2 regions of the Leuconostoc sp. C5 genome follow, and region 2 is predicted to be linked to the other one. Evidence: riboswitches for the same ligand, from Rfam matches in the RefSeq annotation. Region 2 holds a riboswitch; the other holds the start of a gene.

Evidence for each region. Region 2 has a riboswitch for lysine ahead of RHP56_RS09170 (amino acid permease). Riboswitches for the same ligand answer to the same signal wherever they lie in the genome.
Region 1: another riboswitch for lysine. It lies ahead of lysA (diaminopimelate decarboxylase); the one in region 2 lies ahead of RHP56_RS09170 (amino acid permease).

Annotation. Positions count from the first base shown of each region.
Region 1 is NZ_CP134351.1:634,250-639,119, forward strand. Features, by position in the region: gene RHP56_RS03285 (VTT domain-containing protein) at 1-331, shown strand, start outside; gene RHP56_RS03290 (hypothetical protein) at 369-914, shown strand; gene RHP56_RS03295 (fructosamine kinase family protein) at 1,098-1,940, shown strand; lysine riboswitch at 2,027-2,195, shown strand; gene lysA (diaminopimelate decarboxylase) at 2,279-3,571, shown strand; gene dapD (2,3,4,5-tetrahydropyridine-2,6-dicarboxylate N-acetyltransferase) at 3,573-4,274, shown strand; gene RHP56_RS03310 (N-acetyldiaminopimelate deacetylase) at 4,274-4,870, shown strand, end outside.
Region 2 is NZ_CP134351.1:1,797,697-1,802,566, reverse strand. Features, by position in the region: gene RHP56_RS09180 (LCP family protein) at 1-144, opposite strand, end outside; gene RHP56_RS09175 (hypothetical protein) at 869-1,297, shown strand; lysine riboswitch at 1,315-1,482, shown strand; gene RHP56_RS09170 (amino acid permease) at 1,556-2,995, shown strand; gene RHP56_RS09165 (universal stress protein) at 3,052-3,495, opposite strand; gene RHP56_RS09160 (replication-associated recombination protein A) at 3,887-4,870, opposite strand, start outside.

The DNA.
Region 1 (4,870 bases), 850 kb from region 2:
CAAAGAAGCTGAAGCTTTCTTTGAAAAGCGTGGTGCTGCGGCAATAATCATTGGGCGATACATGCCGATTGTCCGCACATTTGTACCGTTTGTGGCTGGTATCAGCCAATTTTCATACAAACATTTCCTACGTAATAGTTTGATTGCTGCGTTCTCTTGGAGTTTAATTGCAACCGGTGCTGGTTATATGTTCGGAAATATTCCATTTGTTAAAGCACACTTTTCTGTAATTATTTTGGGTATTGCGTTGGTCACATTAATGCCAACAATCATTGGTGTCGTTCGTTCAGCAATGGTTGCAAAGAAACAGAAAAAAATAATGTCGAAATAACCGCCATTCATGGCGGTTTTTCTGTATAATTATAACTATGAATAACTTAAAAAAACTACAAGAATTAACTAAAATTTCAACAATAGAGATTGCTGATGCACTAGATGTTGAAGTTGAAACTGTTGAAGCATGGCAAAATGAAGAAAAAGTACCCAGTGTGAGTGATTTTGAGGCATTAAGTGGCATCTTCTCTTCTCAATTGGATGCTCAAGGAATCGACTCTCAATCCAGCAAGCATCCAATCCACATTCGTTTATCTGTGGATTATCTATTGAACCTAGGAATAACACTTTCAGATTGGATTACTTTAAAGTGGTCCTTTGAAGGTCAGTGGAATAATGATCAGTTAGCCATCGGATTTTTTTCTAATAATCAATTAGTACGTGTTATTAGCACTGAAAGTGAATTTTCGGATGCTTTTGCAGGCTATCTGATTTTACAAACTGAAGGTGAGTTTGAACCATATATTGATGAATTTGATAATGATAGGGAATACGATTGGCGTTTGTTGCGTTTGAACGATGAAAAATTTGTGGATGTAACTAACGATTTAATTGCAGCCAATTTACCAGTCATCAGCTAACAGTAGAGAAGTACACAAAGTAGTGACGTCTGTATAATATTATGATACACTACAATCAGATGATAATACCTGTGAGACAATTGAATAAATTTGTCGATAATAAGGGTATTATTTTGCCAAAAACACAGTTTTCGTAATGAAAATTGTGTTTTTTTGTTCCGATAATAAATTTTGGAGGATAATATGGACTTAGGCAACGATTTTGTTACTCGTTTGGGACTTGAAAAACCACACGACTTAGAGAAGGTACGTGGTGGAGACATTAACGAGGCGTTTTCAATCTATTCGAATAACCAGCGCTATTTTTTAAAGATTCAACAAAATGCTCAAGCAAGTTTTTTTGATCATGAAGTTGCTGGCTTGAAGGCTTTGGGGGAAGAGGTGACTGTGCCAGCCGTTTTAGCGCAGGGACAGTTACAAGGGCACGCCTACTTAGTCTTGACGTGGATTAATCAAGGAAATGGGTCACAACAAGAATTAGCAAAGTCGCTGGTTAAAATGCACCAAGCTACAGCGCCAAAGTTTGGATTTGATAGTGATAACTTAGTAGATTTTGTGCCTAAAAATAATACTTGGCAATCTTCTTGGGCTGAATTCTTTGTGAAACAACGCTTGGATCCGCTAATGGCACAAGCGCAAAAAAATAATTTTTGGCTGACCCAACGTGGTGATCACTATAGTAATTTACGTGAAACAATATTAAATGATAATCACGCGCAAACAGTTCAACCATCACTACTGCATGGTGATTTCTGGGCAGGAAACTTTATGTTTAACGATCAAGGTAAACCTGTATTTATTGATCCTAACGTGTTCTACGGTGATCGGGAATATGATTTGGCGATTTCAAGAGTGTTTGCCGGCTTTAGTCCGTCATTTTATAATCAATATATGCAAGAATGGCCATTGGATGATGGCTGGCAAAAACGTGAAAAATGGTATGAGTTTTATTATATACTAATGCACTTTACACGCTTTGGTGATATTTATGCACCGCGGATGAACAAATTATTAACGTCTTTTTAAAATCACATGATTGCTAGCAAAGAATTAGACGAAAAAACCTTGACATTCAATAATGATTCAGTCATAATAATGACAGAATAAAAATTATTTCACATAGAGGTCGCGATTGACAATACACTTACCGGAGTTGCTGTAGCAATTGATAGTAAGCTTAGGGGATATCGCCGAAATCAAGGGTGTCTACAAATGACCTTGATTGGGCTAATAGTTAAGAGCTATTAGACTGTCGCAGAGATGCGGTGAGCTATGGAAACTGTCAAAAATGCTAACAATGCCCTTTGATAAGTCCGTTTTGCGAACCTATCAAAGGGTTTTTTTGTGTAATTCAAGGGGAAATGATGACGTATCCAATAAATGAAAAGCAACATCTGACAGTTGATGGTGTTGATACAATCGAACTGGCAAAGACATATGGCACGCCGTTAGCAGTTTACGATGTAACACTTATTCGTAAGACAATGAGAGCGTTTAAGCGTATCTTTGAACAAGAAAATGTCCCATATGTAGTGAGTTATGCTGGTAAAGCTTTTGCTACTAAAGCAATTTATCAGGTGGCAGCTCAAGAAAATATTCACGCTGATGTCGTGTCTGGTGGGGAATTATACACAGCAATTAAAGCTGATTTTCCAACTCAGCATCTTAGTTTTAATGGTAATAATAAGAGTTATGATGAACTTGTGATGGCCGTTGAAAATGGTGTGGGAACAATTATTGTTGATAATTTTCTTGAGTTACAGCTACTGTCAGAAATTACGGCGGAAAAAAATGTTATTCAAGATATTTTACTACGTATTTCACCAGGAATTTCAGCTCATACTCATGAATTTATTAGTACTGGTCAACAAGATAGTAAATTTGGCTTTGATTTACAAACAGGTCAAGCGAAGCAGGCCTATGATATTGCAATAAAAGATAACCATCTTCATTTGCGTGGCTTACATGCGCATATTGGATCTCAAATATTTGATGTGACTGGATTTGAGAAAAATGCAGCACTATTAGCAGATACTGCTTACTCATGGGGATGGCAACCAGAAGTCATTAATACTGGCGGTGGATTTGGTATTCGTTATACTGATGAGGATCAACCTTTGCCAGAAAGCGAGTTTGCGGATGCTATTATCCGTGTTTTGAAAGAAAAGGCTACACAGTACGATTGGGCAATGCCAGAAATATGGATTGAACCTGGTCGTTCGATTGTCGGACCAGCCGGACAAACCCTATATACAGTTGGGTCGCGTAAGGATATTCCAGGAATTAGAAATTACTTGGCTGTAGATGGTGGTATGGGAGATAATATTCGTCCAGCACTTTATCAAGCAAATTACGAAGCGGTTTTAGCCAATCAACCAAATGCTAAAAGTGAAGAAATTGTGCGGATTGCTGGTAAATATTGTGAGTCAGGTGACGTATTGGTTTGGCAGGAAGAATTACCGGCGACAAAACCTGGTGACATTTTATCTGTGCTTGCAACAGGTGCGTACGGGTATGCAATGGCTTCAAATTATAACCGAAATCCACGACCGGCCGTTGTCTTCGTGGAAAATGGTCAACATCAAGTCGTTGTTGAACGTGAAACTTTTGAACACATGATCAGTTTAGATCAGGATTATACTCTAGGAGATAAATAACATGGCTGAAAACGAAGCACAAAAACTAATTAATTTCATTGCAAATGCAAAAAAAATTACCCCAGTAAAAGTTACATATAAAGGCACATTGGCAACTGAAGTGCCAGATACTGTGCAACAATTTGGAAATGAGTCATTTGGACAATTAATTGGCGACTGGTCTGAAATTGAATTGTTAATTAAGAATCTACCATCAGAAGATGTATTTATTGAAAATGATTCACGTAACTCTGCCGTTCCTTTGCTTGATAAAAAAGAAATTAATGCTCGCATTGAACCAGGTGCCATTATTCGCGATCAAGTTGAAATTGGTGACAATGCGGTGATTATGTTGGGCGCAGTGATTAATATTGGTGCAGAGATTGGTGCTAACACAATGATTGATATGGGTGCTGTACTTGGCGGCCGTGCCATTGTTGGTGAAAATTCTCATATTGGTGCTGGCGCGGTATTAGCTGGTGTGATTGAACCAGCATCTGCCCAACCTGTTCGCATCGGAAATAACGTTCTAGTTGGCGCTAATGCCGTCGTTATTGAAGGCGTACAGGTCGGTGACGGCGCAGTAGTTGCGGCTGGAGCGATTGTCACAAAGGATGTACCAGCCAATACAGTAGTTGCGGGTGTTCCTGCAAAAGTCATTAAGGAGATTGATTCGAAGACGCAACAAAAGACTGCGTTAATTGACGCATTGCGAGGCTTATAATGCCAGTTAGTGAAGAAGATTTGAAAACCTATCGGCGTGACTTACATAAAATTCCAGAACTTGCTTTAGCGGAATTTAAAACGCATCGTTATTTGTTAGAAAAGATTCAATCTTGGCAAACTAATTTTATGACAATACGTCAAGTAGAAGAATTACCTACCGCAATGCTTGTAAAATTTTCTGGGACTGACCCAAGCCGGACGGTAGGATATCGTGCTGATATTGACGCGCTACCAGTTACAGAAGATACTGGATTGCCATTTGAATCAACACATAAAGGTGTTATGCATGCATGTGGTCATGATGTTCACATGTCTATAGCTTTGGGATTAGTTCAGTATTTTAGTGAGCATCAACCTAAAGACAATTTAATTGTCTTTTTCCAACCGGCTGAAGAGTCAAAAAGTGGTGGCAAATTAGCGGTTGATTTAGGAATCTTTGAAGGTGAGTGGCATCCTGATGAATTTTACGGCATTCATGATCAGCCTAATTTACCTGCTGGAACTTTGAGTACCTTAGCGGGCACTTTATTTGCTGGAACGGCCGAGCTCGAAATTGACATCCATGGGCAAGGTGGTCATGCGGCCTATCCCCAC
Region 2 (4,870 bases):
ATTATGGATAGCCATCCAAGCAAATGTGCCTGACACGATAAGTAAGAGACCGACAATAAGCAAGATAATATTTCGTAGTCTGTGACTACTTTTTGAATAGCGATCAATTCTGGACTTAACTGCAGTTTGTTTATTTTTTTTCATAACGGTCTCTCGATTGTTTTGGCCAATGAAATATGGCGGTTTGTAAGATAATAAAGACAGCTACCGAATTTTATCGATATACTGCCATTTTGGGGCAACAAAGGCAAAAGGCTTGAAACTAACGATCAATCAAAAAATAGTAACCAGTGTTCTCACCATATTTTGAGATTATTCATCTAGCAATAATTCATCTGCCATGTATAGATATTTAAGGGCACGACTAAAAATATCGGCAAAAAACCAACTGATAGTAATGATATCGGACCAAGTTAAAGTCAAGATTAAATTTTAACCATATCAGCTTTTTTTTATAATTATATCTCATATAATGCTACAATTATTAAGAGCTATAAGCAAATGAGTTTGTAGAAATTTAATATTTGGGAGAATGTGAGCAAGCGGGGTCAATTGAGCATATTGAATATCATTGTCGTCATAAAACTATGTTTTTGTCAGTACAATTTGAATATGCTTATCCGTATCATCACAATTATAAACAATGTTAATTCCACCGGATAAATTAAGAAAAATTTTAATCATTACCTTTGGCATTATTTTTGTTTTTTTAGGTATTCAAGTTAGATTTCATATGATATTTATGCAAGTTCTGGACGCGACTACAGATTTTGCAGTAAACAATATTTTATCGTTGAAAATACCCCTATACTTAGGGTTAGGTAATCTTTTTTCCCATTATTGGGTCGTCATCCCATTGATAGCGGTTATGGTAGCATTTCTTTATTTAATAAATTACAAAATCGCTGCCTGGTGGTTTGCCATTACACAATTGGTTGCGATGTTGCTGACATGGGTTATTACAATTATTTTGCGCATCCATTGGCAGGATGGTCCTAAAATAGGTGAAACTATTCCTAACTTATTGTTGGTGTGGTGGTTGCAATTGCTCTTACTACTAGTCATTATTATGCCACATTTGGTTAAGTCGAGAAAAATTCAAGTGATGATCAATATTTTAATTGGTTTATTTTGGTTATCAATTATGTTAGCCCGTATTCAATCTCATCATATGGCATTGACTAGTGGTTTGGGAGCAATTACCTTTGGTTATTTTTGGTGGCAGTTTAGTGCACAACAATATTATAAACGGGCGAGACATTGGCAAAAGGTACTTGAAATTGACGGGCGCGTGTAAGTGTGTTATTATTTTCATATTGTCAAAGAGGTTGCAGCCAACATGAGTCACATGAATGAGTCCGCCAGGATGTTGAAATCATGTAAAAGGGAAGGTTGCCGAAAGGGTTAACAGGCAAGATAACCTTTGGGCTAGTGATTAAGAGTTGCTAGACTGTCGCAGAAATGCGGTGCGCTTTGAAAAGTGATTATATAATGACTTTTTAAACCTCTTCCTGTTTGCTAAGGAGAGGTTTTTTTATTTTGAGAAGGAGATTTTATGTCTGAACATAAAGGGCACATACAGCGTAATTTAAAAACGCGCCATGTGTCAATGATTGCATTAGGTGGTTCAATTGGAACGGGCTTATTCGTAGCTTCGGGAGCCACTGTTGCGCAAGCAGGTCCTCTGGGTGCTATTGTCGCTTATTTAGCTATTGGTGTGATGGTTTATTTCTTAATGACTTCGCTGGGTGAAATGGCTACTTATTCACCAACTTCAGGTTCATTTTCCGACTATGCTGGTAAATATGTTGACCCAGCATTGGGGTTTGCCATGGGATGGAACTACTGGTTTAATTGGGCTATAACATTAGCTGTCGACATTGTGGCAGTTGGCTTGGTGGCTGAATTTTGGTTTCCAAATACACCAGGGTGGATATTTTCCGCGATTGCTTTATTACTTATCTTCTTAATTAATATTTTTTCAGTTGGAACTTTTGGAGAAGCTGAGTTCTGGTTGTCGATGATAAAGGTAGTAACTATTATTGCCTTCTTGATTGTTGGTCTGGCTACTATTTTTGGTGTAATTCATTCTGACATCAATGTCATGAAAAACTTGTCGGTCGGTAATCACGGATTTGTTGGTGGACCTCAAGCTATCTTGTCAGTATTCGTTGTTGCTGGATTTTCTTTTCAAGGAACTGAGTTAATTGGTATTACTGCTGGAGAAGCAGAGGATCCTGATAAGTCAGTTCCCAAGGCGATAAATCAAGTGTTTTGGCGTATCTTATTGTTTTATATTCTGGCAATTTTTGTCATTTCCGCTCTGGTTTACTATAAAGATCCGCGCTTGTTGAGTTCTTCCACACAAAACATTGCGGTCTCACCATTTACAATCGTATTTAAAAACGCAGGAATTGCTTTTGCGGCTAGTTTAATGAATGCAGTTATCTTAACATCAATTGTTTCGTCAGCAAATTCAGGTTCATATGCTTCTACACGTATGTTGTATGCTATGGCGCGTAAAGGGGATGCCCCTAAAATTTTTGCCAAGCTTTCAACTAGAGGGGTTCCAGTTGCAGCCTTAGTATTAACTACTGCGATTGGGTTATTAGCATTTATTGCTAACACCAAAGGGGGATCAGTTGCTTATACTTGGCTGGTCAATGCTTCTGGGTTAACTGGATTCATCGCTTGGGTCGGCATTGCTATCTCTCATTATCGCTTCCGAAGAGCTTATGTGGCGCAAGGAAAGAGTCTGTCTGATTTGAAATACAAGGCTAAGTGGTTCCCATTCGGTCCACTATTTGCGCTAGTGATTTCTATTGGTGTTATTATTGGTCAGGATCCGGACAGTTTTGCCCATCTAAATTGGGAAAAAATATTTGTGACCTACTTATCAGTTCCTTTGTTTGTAATCTTATACTTTTGGTACAAGGTTTCTCACAAAACGAAGCTAATTGCTCTAAAAGATGTTGATCTAAAACAATATAAATAAAGACATATAAAAAAGACACTACATCATTGTAGTGTCTTTTTTATATGAGCAATAACTTAACCGCGAACTACTAGGACGTCAACTTTAGCAGATCTCGTTACGAATTCAGTAACAGAACCAATAACTAAACGTTCTACAGCATTTAATCCAGTTGCACCAATGACAATCAAATCAGCATTGACTTCGTTAGGTACATCTTTAGCGATTAACGACTTGGGCGAACCATATTCGATTAGATAATCGACATTTTTAACACCAGCTTCAATTGCCTGTGCTTTATATTTTTCTAAGCTTTTACGCGTTTCATCTGAAACTGCTTCAACCATTGTATCGTCAAAACTAGCCACATTTTGAAATGCACGGGTATCGATAACGTTTAAAATTGACAAGATGCCTTCATCACCAGCATCCAAGGTCAGTTCAATCGCGCGCGTTAATGCAGCTTCAGATTCTTTTGATCCATCCATTGGTACTAAAATCCTATGATAATTTGCTGTCATAATAACATCCCTTCTTGCAATATGCAATGCGTTCTTCTATACCTCTAGTATAGCGCTTTCATAATAAAATTAATAGTATGTTCTTTAACCTAATTAAACACTGATTTTAATTTATACAAAAAAAACGCCCACAAATGTGGACGCACGGGCTTAGCCCGGAACACTCAATTGATACCGTTAATCGCTACGCAGATTTTCCTCGAAATTATCGAGGTGGATGGTTCATCAAGATTGTCAGATTACCGAATGAAAGGGCATATCTTCTAAGTCCTGAATTCCCAACCGAAAATAAAAGTTGTAAGGAAAAAGCTGATGATGTAGCAATGCGTATATCTGAGGAATTCATATAGTATTATAACGCGAAAACTCGTTAACTGAAAGACTTGACTTTTTAGTTTAGCCCGTTTTCTTGTCGCAATTTTAGTGTCTGATAGACATCAAATAATTGTTGTTCAATTTTCGAATTACCTTTAGGATGAAAATACTGAGTGTTTGTCATTTTATCTGGTAAATATTGTTGAGCTACCCAATCATTATCATAGTCATGCGGATATGTGTAATCTACACCGTGATTCAACTCCGAAGATCCCTTATAATGTGCATCTTTTAAATGATCAGGTATATCGTAAGATTTGCCATGACGAACATCACTAATAGCCAAGTCAATTGCTTTGTAGGCCGAATTAGATTTAGGTGAGAGAGAAAGTTCAATAATAGCATTGGCGATCGGAATTCTGGCTTCTGGAAATCCTAGTGTTTGCGCGGCTTGAATAGCAGTTACTGCCCGCTGAGCTGCCGGTGGATTTGCCAACCCAATATCTTCGTATGCAATAACGGTAAGTCGGCGTGCTAAAATCGGTAAATCACCGGATTCGATAATGCGGGCAGCGTAGTGTAACGCCGCATCGGTGTCGGATCCGCGAATTGATTTTTGTAGTGCTGAAATCACATCATAATGCGCATCCCCATCTTTATCTGCTGATAATGCTTTGCGTTGCACAGTCTCTTCAATGATTGGCAAACTGATATGAACGACACCCTTTTTATCTGCTTTTGTTGATAAAACCGCTAATTCTAAACCATTTAAAGCACTGCGTAAATCACCATTTGTTGCTCGCGATAACTGTAACATAGCGTTATCATCGAGAACGATATTGTATTGCCCAAGGCCTTTTTCTTTATCAGCAATGGCTCTTTTAACAGCGCTTGTGATATCTGTTTCACTTAGACTGTTAACTTCAAATATTTGCGTTCTAGAACGAATAGCTGGTGTGACATTAATATAAGGGTTTTCTGTCGTCGCACCGATTAATATAATTGCTCCGGACTCCAAATGTGGTAGTAAAAAGTCTTGTTTGATTTTGTTTAAGCGATG